Regions from separate parts of the Peribacillus sp. FSL E2-0159 genome, predicted to be linked through region 1. Evidence: a T-box and tRNA genes for the amino acid it is inferred to sense, from the RefSeq annotation. Region 1 holds a T-box; the other regions hold tRNA genes.
What was found. The T-box of region 1 lies ahead of serS (serine--tRNA ligase). A T-box ahead of a tRNA ligase gene usually reads a tRNA of that ligase, here a tRNA-Ser.
Positions count from the first base shown of each region.

Region 2: it has a tRNA-Ser gene. The T-box ahead of serS (serine--tRNA ligase) is inferred to sense a tRNA for this amino acid. The anticodon was not compared.
Region 3: it has a tRNA-Ser gene. The T-box ahead of serS (serine--tRNA ligase) is inferred to sense a tRNA for this amino acid. The anticodon was not compared.

Region 1 covers NZ_CP152053.1:13,800-21,113, forward strand. Annotated here, with positions in the region: rRNA gene NYE63_RS00060 (23S ribosomal RNA) at 1-1,525, shown strand, start outside; rRNA gene rrf (5S ribosomal RNA) at 1,592-1,707, shown strand; gene NYE63_RS00070 (YaaC family protein) at 1,788-2,753, opposite strand; gene guaB (IMP dehydrogenase) at 2,865-4,328, shown strand; gene NYE63_RS00080 (D-alanyl-D-alanine carboxypeptidase family protein) at 4,502-5,821, shown strand; T-box leader at 5,891-6,115, shown strand; gene serS (serine--tRNA ligase) at 6,179-7,314, shown strand, end outside.
Region 2 covers NZ_CP152053.1:5,233,571-5,240,884, forward strand. Annotated here, with positions in the region: gene NYE63_RS25545 (1,4-dihydroxy-2-naphthoate polyprenyltransferase) at 141-1,061, shown strand; gene NYE63_RS25550 (TraR/DksA C4-type zinc finger protein) at 1,215-1,964, shown strand; tRNA gene NYE63_RS25555 (tRNA-Glu) at 2,006-2,077, opposite strand; tRNA gene NYE63_RS25560 (tRNA-Ser) at 2,081-2,171, opposite strand; tRNA gene NYE63_RS25565 (tRNA-Asn) at 2,173-2,247, opposite strand; tRNA gene NYE63_RS25570 (tRNA-Ile) at 2,260-2,336, opposite strand; tRNA gene NYE63_RS25575 (tRNA-Gly) at 2,342-2,415, opposite strand; tRNA gene NYE63_RS25580 (tRNA-His) at 2,420-2,495, opposite strand; tRNA gene NYE63_RS25585 (tRNA-Phe) at 2,513-2,588, opposite strand; tRNA gene NYE63_RS25590 (tRNA-Asp) at 2,611-2,686, opposite strand; tRNA gene NYE63_RS25595 (tRNA-Met) at 2,693-2,766, opposite strand; tRNA gene NYE63_RS25600 (tRNA-Ser) at 2,870-2,962, opposite strand; tRNA gene NYE63_RS25605 (tRNA-Ile) at 2,985-3,061, opposite strand; tRNA gene NYE63_RS25610 (tRNA-Met) at 3,072-3,148, opposite strand; tRNA gene NYE63_RS25615 (tRNA-Ala) at 3,177-3,252, opposite strand; tRNA gene NYE63_RS25620 (tRNA-Pro) at 3,270-3,346, opposite strand; tRNA gene NYE63_RS25625 (tRNA-Arg) at 3,358-3,434, opposite strand; tRNA gene NYE63_RS25630 (tRNA-Leu) at 3,444-3,532, opposite strand; tRNA gene NYE63_RS25635 (tRNA-Gly) at 3,545-3,619, opposite strand; tRNA gene NYE63_RS25640 (tRNA-Leu) at 3,628-3,709, opposite strand; tRNA gene NYE63_RS25645 (tRNA-Lys) at 3,718-3,793, opposite strand; tRNA gene NYE63_RS25650 (tRNA-Thr) at 3,814-3,889, opposite strand; tRNA gene NYE63_RS25655 (tRNA-Val) at 3,901-3,976, opposite strand; rRNA gene rrf (5S ribosomal RNA) at 3,988-4,103, opposite strand; rRNA gene NYE63_RS25665 (23S ribosomal RNA) at 4,222-7,154, opposite strand.
Region 3 covers NZ_CP152053.1:806,907-814,220, forward strand. Annotated here, with positions in the region: gene NYE63_RS03970 (nucleotidyltransferase-like protein) at 1-632, shown strand, start outside; rRNA gene NYE63_RS03975 (16S ribosomal RNA) at 902-2,452, shown strand; rRNA gene NYE63_RS03980 (23S ribosomal RNA) at 2,629-5,561, shown strand; rRNA gene rrf (5S ribosomal RNA) at 5,680-5,795, shown strand; tRNA gene NYE63_RS03990 (tRNA-Asn) at 5,805-5,879, shown strand; tRNA gene NYE63_RS03995 (tRNA-Ser) at 5,885-5,976, shown strand; tRNA gene NYE63_RS04000 (tRNA-Glu) at 5,987-6,061, shown strand; tRNA gene NYE63_RS04005 (tRNA-Val) at 6,077-6,152, shown strand; tRNA gene NYE63_RS04010 (tRNA-Met) at 6,256-6,329, shown strand; tRNA gene NYE63_RS04015 (tRNA-Asp) at 6,335-6,410, shown strand; tRNA gene NYE63_RS04020 (tRNA-Phe) at 6,423-6,498, shown strand; tRNA gene NYE63_RS04025 (tRNA-Thr) at 6,506-6,581, shown strand; tRNA gene NYE63_RS04030 (tRNA-Tyr) at 6,598-6,681, shown strand; tRNA gene NYE63_RS04035 (tRNA-Trp) at 6,692-6,765, shown strand; tRNA gene NYE63_RS04040 (tRNA-His) at 6,783-6,858, shown strand; tRNA gene NYE63_RS04045 (tRNA-Gln) at 6,894-6,968, shown strand; tRNA gene NYE63_RS04050 (tRNA-Gly) at 6,972-7,046, shown strand; tRNA gene NYE63_RS04055 (tRNA-Cys) at 7,055-7,128, shown strand; tRNA gene NYE63_RS04060 (tRNA-Leu) at 7,137-7,217, shown strand.

The sequences.
Region 1 (7,314 bases):
AAGGCGTAGGCGATGGACAACAGGTTGATATTCCTGTACCACCTATACATCGTTTGAACGATGGGGGGACGCAGAAGGATAGGGTAAGCGCGCTGTTGGATATGCGCGTCCAAGCAGTTAGGCCGGAAACGAGGCAAATCCCGTTTCCATTAAGGCGGAGCTGTGATGGCGAGGGAAATATAGTACCGAAGTTCCTGATTCCACGCTGCCAAGAAAAGCCTCTAGTGAGATGTAAGGTGCCCGTACCGCAAACCGACACAGGTAGGCGAGGAGAGAATCCTAAGGTGTGCGAGAGAACTCTCGTTAAGGAACTCGGCAAAATGACCCCGTAACTTCGGGAGAAGGGGTGCTTTTTAGGGTGAATAGCCCAGAAAAGCCGCAGTGAATAGGCCCAGGCGACTGTTTAGCAAAAACACAGGTCTCTGCGAAGCCGCAAGGCGAAGTATAGGGGCTGACACCTGCCCGGTGCTGGAAGGTTAAGGGGAGAGGTTAGCGCAAGCGAAGCTTTGAACCGAAGCCCCAGTAAACGGCGGCCGTAACTATAACGGTCCTAAGGTAGCGAAATTCCTTGTCGGGTAAGTTCCGACCCGCACGAAAGGTGTAACGATCTGGGCACTGTCTCAACGAGAGACTCGGTGAAATTATAGTACCTGTGAAGATGCAGGTTACCCGCGACAGGACGGAAAGACCCCGTGGAGCTTTACTGCAGCCTGATATTGAATTTTGGTACAGCTTGTACAGGATAGGTAGGAGCCTGAGAAGCCGGAGCGCTAGCTTCGGTGGAGGCGTTGGTGGGATACTACCCTGGCTGTATTGAAATTCTAACCCGCGCCCCTTATCGGGGTGGGAGACAGTGTCAGGTGGGCAGTTTGACTGGGGCGGTCGCCTCCTAAAGAGTAACGGAGGCGCCCAAAGGTTCCCTCAGAATGGTTGGAAATCATTCGTAGAGTGTAAAGGCACAAGGGAGCTTGACTGCGAGACCTACAAGTCGAGCAGGGACGAAAGTCGGGCTTAGTGATCCGGTGGTTCCGCATGGAAGGGCCATCGCTCAACGGATAAAAGCTACCCCGGGGATAACAGGCTTATCTCCCCCAAGAGTCCACATCGACGGGGAGGTTTGGCACCTCGATGTCGGCTCATCGCATCCTGGGGCTGTAGTCGGTCCCAAGGGTTGGGCTGTTCGCCCATTAAAGCGGTACGCGAGCTGGGTTCAGAACGTCGTGAGACAGTTCGGTCCCTATCCGTCGCGGGCGCAGGAAATTTGAGAGGAGCTGTCCTTAGTACGAGAGGACCGGGATGGACGCACCGCTGGTGTACCAGTTGTCTTGCCAAAGGCATAGCTGGGTAGCTACGTGCGGACGGGATAAGTGCTGAAAGCATCTAAGCATGAAGCCCCCCTCAAGATGAGATTTCCCATGGCGCAAGCTAGTAAGATCCCTGAAAGATGATCAGGTTGATAGGTCAGAGGTGGAAGCGTGGCGACATGTGGAGCTGACTGATACTAATAGATCGAGGACTTAACCAACGCTTTAAAAAAATGAAACACCTTCTTCTTATTATCTAGTTTTGAAGGAACAACGTTCCTGATATGTTTGGTGGCGATAGCGAAGAGGTCACACCCGTTCCCATTCCGAACACGGCAGTTAAGCTCTTCAGCGCCGATGGTAGTTGGGGGTTTCCCCCTGTGAGAGTAGGACGCCGCCAAGCCATTTAAAAAGATCAGCCATCCGGCTGGTCTTTTTCGTCGTTTCGGAACAGATCAATTCACCAATTGGGTGTTGGAAGGATCAAAAGTGGAACCTCTCGGACTTAATCCATTCAAATATTAAGAATGGCACCTTAGCTTGGCTTATTTTAAGGAATTGTACAATGCAAGGGTAATCGTCATTAGGCATGGTTTTCAGCAGCTCAGCCCACCATTCTGTTTCATAACGAGCTATTATGCTAAGATTATAAGAAATCAAATAATGGATCAAAAGTTCAGGTAATGAAAAAGCTGTCGAATCTTTATTTAGTGATAGCATGAACTGACCTTCTTCCAAATTATACCGTATTGGAGAAGTAGCATTATGAATGGGAATGCCATCTGTTTTTAAATGCAGTGTCCCAGAAGCTTCTGAAATACTGTTAACTTGATTCGTTTTAGCTTTTAAAAACTCTTCCAATCTGCTGCTGGACATTTGATAGCTATCCAATACGGCTGAGGGTAATTGAAAACCATTAGAAGAGGGTAACATGGCGACGAAATTTTTCTTGGAAATCGACCATGTAAAGTTTTGCATATCAGGGATTTCCTTCAATAATGTTCCCATGGAAAATTTTTCACCTTCCAGATGCTTGATATGAAATAACTTTTCGGCGATGCAGGTGAAAAGTCCATTCTTTTGCGTTTTCACTTCGTCCTTTAAAAATTCATATTGTTGTTTTTTCTTTTTTCTCGTAGTTACCCCATGGGCAAGCATCGAAGTTGATTCCGGATAGTTAGGATCAATCGTGAGCAGACAAGCCTTTAACAATTGGGCGAATCCATAAAATGTTAGGATTGGTTGTATGGAAAGTGGTGCAATGGCAGCCTGATTATAATAAGTTTTAGCATGTTCAAGATGGTAAATAAATGGATAACAATTATCGTAACTTTTTATTTCCGCTTCTGCTATTTTTTTATGTGTGTAACATTTTTGTAAAAAAAGTTGTGAGGAAGATGCGGAAAAAAAAGGTGTATATTTATCGAAATTATCATTGTTTTCAGGCATTGCAGCTATCCTCCGAATTAATAGAATAATCAAACTTTTATTTCTCTTCTTGACAGTAGTATGTCCTATTGATAACCTACAAATAATATTTTTAAGCAGGAGGGGAAAATAATGTGGGAAAATAAATTTGCAAAAGAAGGTTTAACCTTTGATGATGTCCTATTAATTCCAGCGAAATCAGAGGTTTTGCCGAAAGATGTTAACCTTCAAGTCAACTTAGCTGAAAACTTAAAGCTCAACCTTCCTATCATCAGTGCAGGAATGGATACCGTGACAGAAGCTGAGATGGCAATTGCCATGGCTCGTCAAGGCGGATTGGGTATCATTCATAAGAATATGTCCATTGAAGCACAAGCTGAACTGGTGGATAAAGTAAAGCGTTCAGAGAGCGGTGTAATTACCGATCCATTTTTCTTAACGCCAGATCACCAAGTATTCGATGCAGAGCATTTAATGGGTAAATATCGCATTTCAGGTGTTCCTGTAGTCAACAATGTAGAGGATCAAAAACTTGTGGGTATCATTACAAACCGTGATTTGCGATTTATTTCCGATTTTTCCTTGAAGATTTCCAGTGTCATGACTGTAGAGAATCTGGTCACAGCGCCAGTGGGAACTAACTTGGAACAAGCAGAGAAGATTCTTCAAAAATACAAAATTGAAAAGCTTCCCCTTGTGGACGATAATGGAGTTCTTAAAGGACTTATTACGATCAAGGATATCGAGAAAGTCATTGAGTTCCCGAATTCGGCGAAAGATAAGCAAGGAAGATTACTTGCAGGTGCTGCAGTCGGCGTGACTAAGGACACAATGAAGCGTGTCGAAATGCTAGTTAAGTCCCATGTCGATGCAATTGTACTTGATACTGCTCACGGTCATTCAGAAGGTGTCCTTGAAATGGTGAAGGAAATCCGCGGGACATATCCTGAATTGACGATCATTGCCGGTAATGTGGCAACAGCTGAAGGAACGAAGGCATTGATTGAAGCAGGCGCTGATGTAGTGAAAGTGGGAATCGGACCAGGATCAATCTGTACGACAAGGGTTGTAGCCGGTGTAGGTGTTCCACAAATCACGGCAGTCTTCGATTGTGCGACTGAAGCAAGAAAACATGGTAAAACGATTATCGCTGATGGCGGAATCAAATACTCTGGTGATATCGTAAAAGCCCTAGCTGCAGGGGGACATGCAGTAATGCTTGGCAGTATGCTTGCCGGTGTAACTGAAAGCCCAGGCGAAACGGAAATTTTCCAAGGTCGCCGTTTTAAAGTGTATCGGGGTATGGGCTCTGTTGCTGCAATGGAAAAGGGATCTAAGGATCGTTACTTCCAAGAAGATAACAAGAAATTCGTACCGGAAGGCATCGAAGGGCGCCTTCCATACAAAGGACCTCTTTCAGATACCATTTTCCAACTGATTGGCGGCATTCGTTCAGGTATGGGATATTGCGGTACAGCCACATTGGAAGAATTGAGAGAAAACTCTCAATTCGTTAAAATGACCGGTGCCGGATTAAGGGAGAGCCATCCTCATGATGTCCAAATTACAAAAGAAGCACCGAACTACTCAATGTAATGAATTTAACATATAATCGTCATTAAAATTTATTGTTAAAATAGACAGAGTCTGCGATTACTCTGTCTATTTTTTTTATTTTTTCTGTGATAAACTAGACAAGGTGTCAAGGGAATTACATAAAGTTTCTTCTTTGTTATAGAGATTAGCTTAAAAGTTGGAGGTATTGGAAATTGAAAAAAATCAGCAAGATGACCCTCATTTTCACTTTTGTTTTAGTTCTTGTTATGTCGCAATTTGCCTATCAACCGGGGGAAGCTGTTGCTGAATCTGATAATTTAGGTTTAAAAGCAGAGGCAGCCATCATCATTGATGGTGAAACAGGACAAATCGTGTATGAAAAAAATGCCGATAAAGTATTAGGGATTGCATCCATGTCTAAAATGATGACAGAGTACATCATAATGGAGTCAATTGAAAATGGGAAAATCAGTTGGGATCAGAAAGTTAAAATAAATAAATACGTACATGACCTTTCAAAAGCACCCAATTTGTCGAATGTTGGGTTAACAGAAGGTGAAGATTATACAGTTAAAGAACTATACCAAGCTATGGCCGTCTATTCCGGAAATGCGGCAACAGTAGCTTTAGCACAGCTAGTTTCTGGAAGTGAAAAGAGCTTCGTAAAGTTAATGAACGAAAAAGCAAAGGAATTAGGTTTGAAAAACCATAAATTCGTTAACGCCAGCGGTTTGAATAACAGCGATTTATTAGGGCAGTATCCTTCAGGTGATGAAGATGATGAAAATATCATGACAGCAAAAGATACTGCACTTCTTGCTTATCGTTTAATAAACGATTATCCGGAAGTGTTGAAAATCGCCAGCATTCCTAAATTGAAATTCCGTGATGGCAAAGAATATCCGAACTTCAACTGGATGTTACCTGGCCTGATATTTGAATATAAGGGTGTAGATGGACTAAAAACGGGATCTACTGACTTTGCCGGATATGGCCACACAGGGACGGTTATCCGGGACGGTCAGCGCTATATCACGGTGGTTATGAAGTCGACTAATAAAAATGAACGTTTTGCGGATAGCACTAAGCTTATGAACTATGCTTATGCAACCTTTAAAAAGGAAAAAGTCCTTCCAGCTAATTACCAGGTGAAAGGGAAAGAAACACTTTCAGTAGTAAAAGGCAAGGAAAAAAACGTTAAGATTCAATCTGAAAAAGCAATCGAGCTACTTGTTGAAAATGGTGAGAAAGATAACTATAAAACAGACTTAGTGATCGATAAAAACAAATTGAATGATGATGGTAAGCTTACTGCACCAATCAAAAAAGGTGAAAAGCTTGGTTACATCACAGTTACTCCTAAAAAAGGAGAAGATTACGGGTACATTAACGGCGATCCAGTGAAGGTTAACGTTGTAGCTGCTGAATCTGTCGAAAAGGCAAACTGGTTCGTATTATCAATGCGAGCTGTTGGCGGATTCTTTGGTGACGTATGGAGCAGTGTAGCTTCTACTGTTAAAGGCTGGTTTTAAGTTTCGCGTATAAAACGGTTGCGAAATGTATAAAATTATAGTACATTATGGAAAACAATCTGATTATATAAGAAAGCAATGACAGGAAATAGTAACAAGTATTTCTTTCTATAGAGAGCCGATGGCTGGTGGAAATCGGTGTGAGAGTTTTGTGAATCCCTCCTGGAGCAGAGTATGGAAAGCCTTTTGGGTCAGTAAATACTTTCGGTTAAAAGCCGTTATCGTGATAAGTGGTAGGCGCTTTTCGTAGGCCTTCAACTAGGGTGGCAACGCGGGTTAACTCTCGTCCCTTCTTCAGGGGACGGGAGTTTTTTGCGTTCTTTGATAAATCATCAAAATATTAAGGAGGAACTGAAAATGTTGGATTTGAAATATGTAAGAAATAATTTTGAAGAAGTGAAGCGTGTATTGCAATTTAGAGGAGAAGATTTAACCGATTTAGGTAAATTCGAGGAACTGGATGTAAAGCGTCGGACTTTGATTGCTGATACGGAAAAGTTGAAAAGCCAAAGAAATGAAGTTTCACAGCAAGTGGCCGTATTGAAACGGGAGAAAAAAGATGCAGATCAGTTGATTGCTGAAATGCGCGAAGTTGGTGATCGTATCAAAGGATTCGATGATGAACTTCGTGAAGTGGAAGCCCAGTTAGAAACATTACTTCTTTCCATTCCGAATATTCCGCATGAAAGTGTGCCTGTTGGTGAGACGGAAGACGATAATGTCGAAATCCGTAAATGGGGAGAGTTACCGGAATTCAAGTTCGAACCGAAACCGCACTGGGATGTTGCTGGAGATCTAGGCATCCTGGATTTTGAACGGGCAGCAAAAGTGACCGGAAGCCGATTTGTATTTTATAGAGGTCTTGGTGCTCGATTAGAGCGTGCTTTAATTAGCTTTATGTTAGACCTTCATGTTGAGGAACACGGATATGAAGAAATGCTGCCACCATATATGGTGAACCGTGCAAGCATGACTGGCACAGGTCAATTGCCAAAATTCGAAGAGGATGCTTTCCGTATTGAAAGTGACGATTACTTCTTGATTCCTACAGCTGAAGTCCCGGTGACAAATTTCCATCGTGATGAAATCATGAGCACGGACGATCTGCCGATAAGCTATGCGGCATACAGCGCTTCATTCCGTTCAGAGGCAGGATCTGCTGGTCGTGATACACGCGGGTTAATTCGTCAGCACCAGTTCAATAAAGTTGAGTTAGTGAAGTTTGTGAAGCCGGAAGATTCTTATGCAGAATTGGAAAACCTCACAGGTCATGCGGAAAAGGTCCTTCAATTGCTAGGTCTTCCATACCGAGTGCTAAGCATGTGTACGGGGGATCTTGGTTTCACTGCTGCTAAAAAGTATGATATCGAGGTTTGGATCCCGAGTTATGGAACGTACCGCGAAATTTCTTCTTGCAGTAACTTTGAAGCATTCCAGGCTAGACGGGCCAATATCCGCTTCAGACGTGATGCAAAAGGTAAACCGGAACACGT
Region 2 (7,314 bases), 610 kb from region 1:
TTTGGAAATGTACTATCAAATGAATTCCCATTATCACCCTTACCCACTTTTCCTGCATTTATTAGGATAACCTTTTGTGCAACATTTCAATATTTGTTATAATTTCGAGAGAACCAATAATGATTTTGAGGAGAGAAATAATGCAAACAGAATACGACGGACTTCCCCTTAAACGGACCTGGAAGATTTGGTGGGAGTTAATTCGTCCACATACACTAACCGCAGCTTTTGTCCCAGTTTTACTAGGAACTGTGATTGCACTTTTGGAAGATGGAGTGAATTGGTTACTATTCGCTGCCATGATGATTGCAAGTATCCTGATTCAAGCTGCAACCAATTTATTCAATGAATACTATGATTTCAAGAGAGGCTTGGATACAGAGGAATCCGTAGGCATTGGCGGCGGGATCGTCCGTCATGGGATGACCCCCAAACTAATCATGACCTTGGCCCTTGGCATGTATGCCATCGCCTTGTTACTTGGCATCTATATCTGTGCCGCATCATCTTGGTGGCTTGCTGCAGTAGGACTGGTTTGCATGCTTGTCGGCTATCTTTATACAGGCGGTCCCCTGCCCATTTCATATACACCATTCGGGGAACTTTTTTCTGGATTGTTCATGGGCTTTTTGATAATCCTGATCGCCTTTTTCATTCAAACCGGTTTTGTTTCTTCAACAGCCATCTTAATTGCCATTCCAAGTGGAATATTGGTCGGGTTGATCAACTTATCCAATAACTTACGTGACCATGATGGGGATAAGGCGCATGGCCGAAAAACGATGCCAGTGGTGATGGGCAGGAAAAACGCCCTGACATTCATGGCAATCATGTTCGCTTTCTCTTATCTATGGCTTGTTGGACTAGTCCTTATCGGAAGCGTAACGGCGTGGATTCTCCTTGCCTTCCTAAGCATCCCGAAAGCCATGTCCGCAATCAAAGGCTTCGTAGGTAAAACGCAGCCGATCACGATGGTGCCAGCAATGAAAGCCACGGCCCAAACGAACACCTTCTTTGGCTTACTCATGGCCATTGGATTATTCATCAGCTATCTTATATAATCTCCAAGGACTGAGCTCATCCGCTCAGTCCTTTTTTCTATCATCCGTTCCATATTGTTTTCCTATTCTCCGATTTGGGTAATAGATAATACATAATACAACCATCTTACCAATAAAAAATGAGATTTGGACTTTAGAAGGAGTGAATCGTATATGGCAACGAAACAACAAACGCAAAAATTCAAAAATGAACTGCTTCAAGAAAAAAATGAGCTAAGCAATAGAATTCAAAATGATGAACAATCCATTCTGGATAAAAGCCAGACGGAATCCGTAGGGGAATTATCATCCTATGATAATCATCCTGCTGACCTAGGAACCGAATTGTTCGAGATGGAAAGGAATCAAGCACTCGATGAGCATGCACAATCCGAAATGGAGAAAATCGATGAAGCTTTGAAAGCCATAGAAGAAGGTTCGTATGGCCGTTGTAAAACATGCAATATGGAAATCCCCATCGAGAGGCTTGAAGCGATTCCAAACACCCTCTACTGTGTCGAGCATGCCCCAGAACGGCCACTTTCACAAGACCGACCTGCGGAAGAGGATATACTGATTCCATCCAAGGGTGATCATTTTGAAAATCGTCATGGAATTGAAATTATGGATAAAGAAGATAGCTTTGGTGAAGTTGCCAAATTCGGTACATCCGAAACGCCATCTGATTATACCGGCGATCATGGCAATTATAATGATCTTTATAAAACCGAGGATGAAACGAACGGATTTCCTGAAGAGTATGAAGGATTTGCCGCAAATGATATCGAAGGAAAAAATAGAGTGGATATACCGAGCAAAAAGCAAAAGGAATATGAAGATACACTGGAAGAAGAAAATATAGAATCCAATCTTGGAGACATTCCCTATAAGCAAAAAGATAGTTATATCAATGAAAAGAAATGAAAAAAAGAAGCATACATGAATGTATGCTTCCCTTTTTGTTATGACCCGTACGGGATTCGAACCCGTGTTACCGCCGTGAAAGGGCGGTGTCTTAACCGCTTGACCAACGGGCCAACTGGCGGAGAAGGAGGGATTTGAACCCTCGCGCCGCTCGCGCGACCTACACCCTTAGCAGGGGCGCCTCTTCAGCCTCTTGAGTACTTCCCCATGGCTCCGCAGGTAGGACTCGAACCTACGACCGTTCGGTTAACAGCCGAATGCTCTACCACTGAGCTACTGCGGAACAATATGAATATGGTGGGCCTAAATGGACTCGAACCATCGACCTCACGCTTATCAGGCGTGCGCTCTAACCAGCTGAGCTATAGGCCCATATTTGGAGCGGGTGAAGGGAATCGAACCCTCATCATCAGCTTGGAAGGCTGAGGTTTTACCACTAAACTACACCCGCGAAATGGGGCGACTGATGGGAATCGAACCCACGAATGCCTGAACCACAATCAGGTGCGTTAACCACTTCGCCACAATCGCCGTAATTTTTTAAAATATGGTGGCTCAGGACGGAATCGAACCGCCGACACAAGGATTTTCAGTCCTTTGCTCTACCGACTGAGCTACTGAGCCACTATGTATTAAATTTAAAGAATGGCGGTCCCGACGGGAATCGAACCCGCGATCTCCTGCGTGACAGGCAGGCATGTTAACCGCTACACCACGGGACCTAATAATTGCGGGGACAGGATTTGAACCTGCGACCTTCGGGTTATGAGCCCGACGAGCTACCGGACTGCTCCACCCCGCGACGGTAATAATGAAACGATTCGCATCAAGTTTTCGTGTATATTGTTTCGTCCGCTTCCTTTATGTAAGGCTGGTTTCAAAACAACTTGCTGCTTTTAAAAAAATGGAGGAGGTAGAGGGATTCGAACCCCCGCGGGATTTGACTCCCCTGTCGGTTTTCAAGACCGATCCCTTCAGCCGAACTTGGGTATACCTCCACGGCTTTTAAAAAAATGAATATGGTGGACCTTGTAGGACTCGAACCTACGACCGGACGGTTATGAGCCGTCTGCTCTAACCAGCTGAGCTAAAGGTCCTTATATTTATTGGTAGCGGCGGAGGGGATCGAACCCCCGACCTCACGGGTATGAACCGTACGCTCTAGCCAGCTGAGCTACACCGCCAATATAATATAAGTATCTGATTGAAAAATGGTGGAGCCTAGCGGGATCGAACCGCTGACCTCCTGCGTGCAAGGCAGGCGCTCTCCCAGCTGAGCTAAGGCCCCATTCATTAAAAATCACGTGGTCGGGAAGACAGGATTCGAACCTGCGACCCCTTGGTCCCAAACCAAGTGCTCTACCAAGCTGAGCTACTTCCCGCAATAAAAACATGGTGCGCCCGGCGGGAGTCGAACCTACAACCTTCTGATTCGTAGTCAGATGCTCTATCCAATTGAGCTACGGGCGCATATTATGATGGTGCCGAGGACCGGAATCGAACCGGTACGGTAGTCACCTACCGCAGGATTTTAAGTCCTGTGCGTCTGCCAGTTCCGCCACCCCGGCACATACGAAAAGTGGAGCGGAAGACGGGATTCGAACCCGCGACCCCAACCTTGGCAAGGTTGTATTCTACCACTGAACTACTTCCGCATGAAAGATGCGGGTGAAGGGACTTGAACCCCCACGCCTTGCGGCGCCAGATCCTAAGTCTGGTGCGTCTGCCAATTCCGCCACACCCGCATATAAAATGGTGAGCCATGAAGGATTCGAACCTTCGACCCTCTGATTAAAAGTCAGATGCTCTACCAACTGAGCTAATGGCTCGTGCTTGTACTAAATTTAAATGGTGCCGGCAAGAGGACTTGAACCCCCAACCTACTGATTACAAGTCAGTTGCTCTACCAGTTGAGCTACACCGGCAGGTGTAAAAATGGTGGAGGATGACGGGATCGAACCGCCGACCCTCTGCTTGTAAGGCAGATGCTCTCCCAGCTGAGCTAATCCTCCATATAAAACCTGCTTGGCGACGTCCTACTCTCACAGGGGGAAACCCCCAACTACCATCGGCGCTGAAGAGCTTAACTGCCGTGTTCGGAATGGGAACGGGTGTGACCTCTTCGCTATCGTCACCAAACAATGTTTACATTTTTTCAAGACATATATTATTATAACGTCTTTTTGAGAAAATGCAAGAAGAAATTTTCATTCCTTCAAAACTAGATAATAAGAAGGTATTTCATTTTTTTAAAGCGTTGGTTAAGTCCTCGATCTATTAGTATCAGTCAGCTCCACATGTCGCCACGCTTCCACCTCTGACCTATCAACCTGATCATCTTTCAGGGATCTTACTAGCTTGCGCCATGGGAAATCTCATCTTGAGGGGGGCTTCATGCTTAGATGCTTTCAGCACTTATCCCGTCCGCACGTAGCTACCCAGCTATGCCTTTGGCAAGACAACTGGTACACCAGCGGTGCGTCCATCCCGGTCCTCTCGTACTAAGGACAGCTCCTCTCAAATTTCCTGCGCCCGCGACGGATAGGGACCGAACTGTCTCACGACGTTCTGAACCCAGCTCGCGTACCGCTTTAATGGGCGAACAGCCCAACCCTTGGGACCGACTACAGCCCCAGGATGCGATGAGCCGACATCGAGGTGCCAAACCTCCCCGTCGATGTGGACTCTTGGGGGAGATAAGCCTGTTATCCCCGGGGTAGCTTTTATCCGTTGAGCGATGGCCCTTCCATGCGGAACCACCGGATCACTAAGCCCGACTTTCGTCCCTGCTCGACTTGTAGGTCTCGCAGTCAAGCTCCCTTGTGCCTTTACACTCTACGAATGATTTCCAACCATTCTGAGGGAACCTTTGGGCGCCTCCGTTACTCTTTAGGAGGCGACCGCCCCAGTCAAACTGCCCACCTGACACTGTCTCCCACCCCGATAAGGGGCGCGGGTTAGAATTTCAATACAGCCAGGGTAGTATCCCACCAACGCCTCCACCGAAGCTAGCGCTCCGGCTTCTCAGGCTCCTACCTATCCTGTACAAGCTGTACCAAAATTCAATATCAGGCTGCAGTAAAGCTCCACGGGGTCTTTCCGTCCTGTCGCGGGTAACCTGCATCTTCACAGGTACTATAATTTCACCGAGTCTCTCGTTGAGACAGTGCCCAGATCGTTACACCTTTCGTGCGGGTCGGAACTTACCCGACAAGGAATTTCGCTACCTTAGGACCGTTATAGTTACGGCCGCCGTTTACTGGGGCTTCGGTTCAAAGCTTCGCTTGCGCTAACCTCTCCCCTTAACCTTCCAGCACCGGGCAGGTGTCAGCCCCTATACTTCGCCTTGCGGCTTCGCAGAGACCTGTGTTTTTGCTAAACAGTCGCCTGGGCCTATTCACTGCGGCTTTTCTGGGCTATTCACCCTAAAAAGCACCCCTTCTCCCGAAGTTACGGGGTCATTTTGCCGAGTTCCTTAACGAGAGTTCTCTCGCACACCTTAGGATTCTCTCCTCGCCTACCTGTGTCGGTTTGCGGTACGGGCACCTTACATCTCACTAGAGGCTTTTCTTGGCAGCGTGGAATCAGGAACTTCGGTACTATATTTCCCTCGCCATCACAGCTCCGCCTTAATGGAAACGGGATTTGCCTCGTTTCCGGCCTAACTGCTTGGACGCGCATATCCAACAGCGCGCTTACCCTATCCTTCTGCGTCCCCCCATCGTTCAAACGATGTATAGGTGGTACAGGAATATCAACCTGTTGTCCATCGCCTACGCCTTTCGGCCTCGGCTTAGGTCCCGACTAACCCTGAGCGGACGAGCCTTCCTCAGGAAACCTTAGGCATTCGGTGGAAGGGATTCTCACCCTTCTTTCGCTACTCATACCGGCATTCTCACTTCTAAGCGCTCCACCAGTCCTTCCGGTCTGACTTCAACGCCCTTAGAACGCTCTCCTACCATCGACACCATACGGTGTCAATCCACAGCTTCGGTGATACGTTTAGCCCCGGTACATTTTCGGCGCGGAGTCACTCGACCAGTGAGCTATTACGCACTCTTTAAATGGTGGCTGCTTCTGAGCCAACATCCTGGTTGTCTAAGCAACTCCACATCCTTTTCCACTTAACGTATACTTTGGGACCTTAGCTGGTGGTCTGGGCTGTTTCCCTTTCGACTACGGATCTTATCACTCGCAGTCTGACTCCCAAGAATAAGTATTTGGCATTCGGAGTTTGACTGAATTCGGTAACCCGTTGGGGGCCCCTAGTCCAATCAGTGCTCTACCTCCAATACTCTCATCTTGAGGCTAGCCCTAAAGCTATTTCGGAGAGAACCAGCTATCTCCAGGTTCGATTGGAATTTCTCCGCTACCCACACCTCATCCCCGCACTTTTCAACGTGCGTGGGTTCGGGCCTCCATTCAGTGTTACCTGAACTTCACCCTGGACATGGGTAGATCACCTGGTTTCGGGTCTACGACCTCATACTCATTCGCCCTATTCAGACTCGCTTTCGCTGCGGCTCCGTCTTATCAACTTAACCTCGCATGAAATCGTAACTCGCCGGTTCATTCTACAAAAGGCACGCCATTACCCATTAACGGGCTTTGACTACTTGTAGGCACACGGTTTCAGGATCTATTTCACTCCCCTTCCGGGGTGCTTTTCACCTTTCCCTCACGGTACTGGTTCACTATCGGTCACTAGGGAGTATTTAGCCTTGGGAGATGGTCCTCCCTGCTTCCGACGGGATTTCTCGTGTCCCGCCGTACTCAGGATCCACTCAGGAGGGAACGAAGTTTCAACTACAGGGTTTTTACCTTCTTTGACGGACCTTTCCAGATCACTTCATTTACCCCGTTCCTTTGTAACTCCATGTTGAGTGTCCTACAACCCCAAGAGGCAAGCCTCTTGGTTTGGGCTAATTCCGTTTCGCTCGCCGCTACTCAGGAAATCGCATTTGCTTTCTCTTCCTCCGGGTACTTAGATGTTTCAGTTCCCCGGGTCTGCCTTCAGTACCCTATGTATTCAGGTAAAGATACTGTTCCATTACGAACAGTGGGTTTCCCCATTCGGAAATCTCCGGATCAAAGCTTACTTACAGCTCCCCGAAGCATATCGGTGTTAGTCCCGTCCTTCATCGGCTCCTAGTGCCAAGGCATCCACCGTGCGCCCTTTCTAACTTAACCGTTAAAAAAGATCTTACAGATGCTTTGAAAAAAATTAATTGCCTTCTATCTATTATCTAGTTTTCAAGGAACAAAGCAGAAAGAATCCATCACATCGTGATGCTTGTCTTTCCTATTTGAATGAATTACTCATTCAAAACTGAACAAAACAAAAGCGCTC
Region 3 (7,314 bases), 790 kb from region 1:
CGAACCGCAAAGTGGTTGACTGGATATATAACGGGAAGGTCCTTTTTGATCGGAATGAATATTTGGACCGTTTGAAAACTGAAATCCGGGAGTTCCCCTTCTATGGAAGGAAGTTAAAGATGGGGATGGAATTCGCAAAGTTAATTCGCAGGTACATGGATGGGAAAAGCTTCTTTGAAAAAGGCCATTATCTTGAGGCATACAACCATATCGTTCATTCACTGCATCACTTGGCCCGTTTGGAAATAATTGAACAAGGCTTTTATCCGGAGGTTACGGTCTGGAACCAAGTGAAGCATATGGAACCCGAAATCTTCAAGTTGTATAAAGAATTGATCAGCAGTGATGAAACTCTCGAAAAAAGATTGGAGCTACTATTCCTTGCTAGTGAATTTCTTATTTATTCGAGGACGAATGCAGGTTCACAGCATTTGGTTGAGATAATGGGGACGAAAGAAGATCCGTGGACGATTGCGGAGCTTATGGATCATCCGGAAGTTAAGTTTTATTCAGTCGACCTAGGTGTTTTATTGGAATATTTGATAGAGAAGAAGGTAATCGAAGTAATCAAAGCGGAGACAAAAGGGCACGAGGTATATCATCGGTTTTATCGGGTGTCAAAAAACTTTTAAAAAAATGCGATTTTATTGTTGACCATTAATAATATAGGTGTTATATTAATACATGTCGCTGCGGGACATCAGCTTTCGCAGCTTCATCAAAACAAAAAAAACTTAAAAAACATGTTGACAACAGAGTTGGAGACATGGTAAGATGTAAAAGTCGCTTACGAAGTAAACGACAACGAAATTGCTCTTTGAAAACTGAACAAAACAAAGCGCCAACGTTAAATTTTAAGTGAGCACACACTATCAAAAAGCAAATGAGCAAGTCAAACATTTCTTCGGAGAGTTTGATCCTGGCTCAGGACGAACGCTGGCGGCGTGCCTAATACATGCAAGTCGAGCGAATCGACGGGAGCTTGCTCCCTGAGATTAGCGGCGGACGGGTGAGTAACACGTGGGCAACCTGCCTATAAGACTGGGATAACTTCGGGAAACCGGAGCTAATACCGGATACGTTCTTTTCTCGCATGAGAGAAGATGGAAAGACGGTTTACGCTGTCACTTATAGATGGGCCCGCGGCGCATTAGCTAGTTGGTGAGGTAATGGCTCACCAAGGCGACGATGCGTAGCCGACCTGAGAGGGTGATCGGCCACACTGGGACTGAGACACGGCCCAGACTCCTACGGGAGGCAGCAGTAGGGAATCTTCCGCAATGGACGAAAGTCTGACGGAGCAACGCCGCGTGAACGAAGAAGGCCTTCGGGTCGTAAAGTTCTGTTGTTAGGGAAGAACAAGTACCAGAGTAACTGCTGGTACCTTGACGGTACCTAACCAGAAAGCCACGGCTAACTACGTGCCAGCAGCCGCGGTAATACGTAGGTGGCAAGCGTTGTCCGGAATTATTGGGCGTAAAGCGCGCGCAGGTGGTTCCTTAAGTCTGATGTGAAAGCCCACGGCTCAACCGTGGAGGGTCATTGGAAACTGGGGAACTTGAGTGCAGAAGAGGAAAGTGGAATTCCAAGTGTAGCGGTGAAATGCGTAGAGATTTGGAGGAACACCAGTGGCGAAGGCGACTTTCTGGTCTGTAACTGACACTGAGGCGCGAAAGCGTGGGGAGCAAACAGGATTAGATACCCTGGTAGTCCACGCCGTAAACGATGAGTGCTAAGTGTTAGAGGGTTTCCGCCCTTTAGTGCTGCAGCTAACGCATTAAGCACTCCGCCTGGGGAGTACGGCCGCAAGGCTGAAACTCAAAGGAATTGACGGGGGCCCGCACAAGCGGTGGAGCATGTGGTTTAATTCGAAGCAACGCGAAGAACCTTACCAGGTCTTGACATCCTCTGACAACCCTAGAGATAGGGCTTTCCCCTTCGGGGGACAGAGTGACAGGTGGTGCATGGTTGTCGTCAGCTCGTGTCGTGAGATGTTGGGTTAAGTCCCGCAACGAGCGCAACCCTTGATCTTAGTTGCCAGCATTCAGTTGGGCACTCTAAGGTGACTGCCGGTGACAAACCGGAGGAAGGTGGGGATGACGTCAAATCATCATGCCCCTTATGACCTGGGCTACACACGTGCTACAATGGATGGTACAAAGGGCTGCAAACCTGCGAAGGTAAGCGAATCCCATAAAGCCATTCTCAGTTCGGATTGTAGGCTGCAACTCGCCTACATGAAGCCGGAATCGCTAGTAATCGCGGATCAGCATGCCGCGGTGAATACGTTCCCGGGCCTTGTACACACCGCCCGTCACACCACGAGAGTTTGTAACACCCGAAGTCGGTGAGGTAACCTTTATGGAGCCAGCCGCCTAAGGTGGGACAGATGATTGGGGTGAAGTCGTAACAAGGTAGCCGTATCGGAAGGTGCGGCTGGATCACCTCCTTTCTAAGGATAATTACGAGAGCGCTTTTGTTTTGTTCAGTTTTGAATGAGTAATTCATTCAAATAAGAAAGACAAGCATCACGATGTGATGGATTCTTTCTGCTTTGTTCCTTGAAAACTAGATAATAGATAGAAGGCAATTAATTTTTTTCAAAGCATCTGTAAGATCTTTTTTAACGGTTAAGTTAGAAAGGGCGCACGGTGGATGCCTTGGCACTAGGAGCCGATGAAGGACGGGACTAACACCGATATGCTTCGGGGAGCTGTAAGTAAGCTTTGATCCGGAGATTTCCGAATGGGGAAACCCACTGTTCGTAATGGAACAGTATCTTTACCTGAATACATAGGGTACTGAAGGCAGACCCGGGGAACTGAAACATCTAAGTACCCGGAGGAAGAGAAAGCAAATGCGATTTCCTGAGTAGCGGCGAGCGAAACGGAATTAGCCCAAACCAAGAGGCTTGCCTCTTGGGGTTGTAGGACACTCAACATGGAGTTACAAAGGAACGGGGTAAATGAAGTGATCTGGAAAGGTCCGTCAAAGAAGGTAAAAACCCTGTAGTTGAAACTTCGTTCCCTCCTGAGTGGATCCTGAGTACGGCGGGACACGAGAAATCCCGTCGGAAGCAGGGAGGACCATCTCCCAAGGCTAAATACTCCCTAGTGACCGATAGTGAACCAGTACCGTGAGGGAAAGGTGAAAAGCACCCCGGAAGGGGAGTGAAATAGATCCTGAAACCGTGTGCCTACAAGTAGTCAAAGCCCGTTAATGGGTAATGGCGTGCCTTTTGTAGAATGAACCGGCGAGTTACGATTTCATGCGAGGTTAAGTTGATAAGACGGAGCCGCAGCGAAAGCGAGTCTGAATAGGGCGAATGAGTATGAGGTCGTAGACCCGAAACCAGGTGATCTACCCATGTCCAGGGTGAAGTTCAGGTAACACTGAATGGAGGCCCGAACCCACGCACGTTGAAAAGTGCGGGGATGAGGTGTGGGTAGCGGAGAAATTCCAATCGAACCTGGAGATAGCTGGTTCTCTCCGAAATAGCTTTAGGGCTAGCCTCAAGATGAGAGTATTGGAGGTAGAGCACTGATTGGACTAGGGGCCCCCAACGGGTTACCGAATTCAGTCAAACTCCGAATGCCAAATACTTATTCTTGGGAGTCAGACTGCGAGTGATAAGATCCGTAGTCGAAAGGGAAACAGCCCAGACCACCAGCTAAGGTCCCAAAGTATACGTTAAGTGGAAAAGGATGTGGAGTTGCTTAGACAACCAGGATGTTGGCTCAGAAGCAGCCACCATTTAAAGAGTGCGTAATAGCTCACTGGTCGAGTGACTCCGCGCCGAAAATGTACCGGGGCTAAACGTATCACCGAAGCTGTGGATTGACACCGTATGGTGTCGATGGTAGGAGAGCGTTCTAAGGGCGTTGAAGTCAGACCGGAAGGACTGGTGGAGCGCTTAGAAGTGAGAATGCCGGTATGAGTAGCGAAAGAAGGGTGAGAATCCCTTCCACCGAATGCCTAAGGTTTCCTGAGGAAGGCTCGTCCGCTCAGGGTTAGTCGGGACCTAAGCCGAGGCCGAAAGGCGTAGGCGATGGACAACAGGTTGATATTCCTGTACCACCTATACATCGTTTGAACGATGGGGGGACGCAGAAGGATAGGGTAAGCGCGCTGTTGGATATGCGCGTCCAAGCAGTTAGGCCGGAAACGAGGCAAATCCCGTTTCCATTAAGGCGGAGCTGTGATGGCGAGGGAAATATAGTACCGAAGTTCCTGATTCCACGCTGCCAAGAAAAGCCTCTAGTGAGATGTAAGGTGCCCGTACCGCAAACCGACACAGGTAGGCGAGGAGAGAATCCTAAGGTGTGCGAGAGAACTCTCGTTAAGGAACTCGGCAAAATGACCCCGTAACTTCGGGAGAAGGGGTGCTTTTTAGGGTGAATAGCCCAGAAAAGCCGCAGTGAATAGGCCCAGGCGACTGTTTAGCAAAAACACAGGTCTCTGCGAAGCCGCAAGGCGAAGTATAGGGGCTGACACCTGCCCGGTGCTGGAAGGTTAAGGGGAGAGGTTAGCGCAAGCGAAGCTTTGAACCGAAGCCCCAGTAAACGGCGGCCGTAACTATAACGGTCCTAAGGTAGCGAAATTCCTTGTCGGGTAAGTTCCGACCCGCACGAAAGGTGTAACGATCTGGGCACTGTCTCAACGAGAGACTCGGTGAAATTATAGTACCTGTGAAGATGCAGGTTACCCGCGACAGGACGGAAAGACCCCGTGGAGCTTTACTGCAGCCTGATATTGAATTTTGGTACAGCTTGTACAGGATAGGTAGGAGCCTGAGAAGCCGGAGCGCTAGCTTCGGTGGAGGCGTTGGTGGGATACTACCCTGGCTGTATTGAAATTCTAACCCGCGCCCCTTATCGGGGTGGGAGACAGTGTCAGGTGGGCAGTTTGACTGGGGCGGTCGCCTCCTAAAGAGTAACGGAGGCGCCCAAAGGTTCCCTCAGAATGGTTGGAAATCATTCGTAGAGTGTAAAGGCACAAGGGAGCTTGACTGCGAGACCTACAAGTCGAGCAGGGACGAAAGTCGGGCTTAGTGATCCGGTGGTTCCGCATGGAAGGGCCATCGCTCAACGGATAAAAGCTACCCCGGGGATAACAGGCTTATCTCCCCCAAGAGTCCACATCGACGGGGAGGTTTGGCACCTCGATGTCGGCTCATCGCATCCTGGGGCTGTAGTCGGTCCCAAGGGTTGGGCTGTTCGCCCATTAAAGCGGTACGCGAGCTGGGTTCAGAACGTCGTGAGACAGTTCGGTCCCTATCCGTCGCGGGCGCAGGAAATTTGAGAGGAGCTGTCCTTAGTACGAGAGGACCGGGATGGACGCACCGCTGGTGTACCAGTTGTCTTGCCAAAGGCATAGCTGGGTAGCTACGTGCGGACGGGATAAGTGCTGAAAGCATCTAAGCATGAAGCCCCCCTCAAGATGAGATTTCCCATGGCGCAAGCTAGTAAGATCCCTGAAAGATGATCAGGTTGATAGGTCAGAGGTGGAAGCGTGGCGACATGTGGAGCTGACTGATACTAATAGATCGAGGACTTAACCAACGCTTTAAAAAAATGAAATACCTTCTTATTATCTAGTTTTGAAGGAATGAAAATTTCTTCTTGCATTTTCTCAAAAAGACGTTATAATAATATATGTCTTGAAAAAATGTAAACATTGTTTGGTGACGATAGCGAAGAGGTCACACCCGTTCCCATTCCGAACACGGCAGTTAAGCTCTTCAGCGCCGATGGTAGTTGGGGGTTTCCCCCTGTGAGAGTAGGACGTCGCCAAGCTGATATTGTTCCGCAGTAGCTCAGTGGTAGAGCATTCGGCTGTTAACCGAACGGTCGTAGGTTCGAGTCCTACCTGCGGAGCCATTATTGGAGAGCTGTCCGAGTGGCCGAAGGAGCACGATTGGAAATCGTGTAGACGGGTAACCCTGTCTCAAGGGTTCAAATCCCTTGCTCTCCGCCATTTTATACCTGGCCCGTTGGTCAAGCGGTTAAGACACCGCCCTTTCACGGCGGTAACACGGGTTCGAATCCCGTACGGGTCACCATTTAGACAACATATTGGAGGATTAGCTCAGCTGGGAGAGCATCTGCCTTACAAGCAGAGGGTCGGCGGTTCGATCCCGTCATCCTCCACCATTTTTCAATAAGATCAGGTTGTTTCTCTTTAACGGATTGATTACTCAACTCATTGAAACGCTCAACACGAAAACTTGATGCATAATAGCAACATTATTACCGTCGCGGGGTGGAGCAGTCCGGTAGCTCGTCGGGCTCATAACCCGAAGGTCGCAGGTTCAAATCCTGTCCCCGCAATCTATGGTCCCGTGGTGTAGCGGTTAACATGCCTGCCTGTCACGCAGGAGATCGCGGGTTCGATTCCCGTCGGGACCGCCATTTTTATTGTTTGGCTCAGTAGCTCAGTCGGTAGAGCAAAGGACTGAAAATCCTTGTGTCGGCGGTTCGATTCCGTCCTGAGCCACCATAGTAGTGCCGGTGTAGCTCAACTGGTAGAGCAACTGACTTGTAATCAGTAGGTTGGGGGTTCAAGTCCTCTTGCCGGCACCATGTTTCATCCATATGCGGAGGGGTAGCGAAGTGGCTAAACGCGGCGGACTGTAAATCCGCTCCTTCGGGTTCGGCAGTTCGAATCTGCCCCCCTCCACCATTTTTCTTACAGGGGTATAGTTTAAAGGTAGAACAGAGGTCTCCAAAACCTCCAGTGTGGGTTCGAGTCCTACTACCCCTGCCAATTTCAATCCTATAATGGCGGTTGTGGCGAAGTGGTTAACGCACCTGATTGTGGTTCAGGCATTCGTGGGTTCGATTCCCATCAGTCGCCCCATTTAATAAAACATGATATAATGATTACAACGTTAATGGGCTATAGCCAAGCGGTAAGGCAACGGATTTTGATTCCGTCATGCGAAGGTTCGATCCCTTCTAGCCCAGCCATATGCGAAAGTAGTTCAGTGGTAGAATACAACCTTGCCAAGGTTGGGGTCGCGGGTTCGAATCCCGTCTTTCGCTCCAAAAACGTTGGCGGCATAGCCAAGCGGTAAGGCAGAGGTCTGCAAAACCTTTACCACCGGTTCGATTCCGGTTGCCGCCTCCAACAAACATGCCGGTGTGGCGGAATTGGCAGACGCGCACGACTCAAAATCGTGTTCCTCTGGAGTGCCGGTTCGACCCCGGCCACCGGTATCAAAAGAAGTTGCCTTAAATTCGGTGACGTCAGCGTTCTCTACTTCGGTAGGGAACGTTTTTTATTTGCGTAAATTACGCGACTCGACGTAAATTA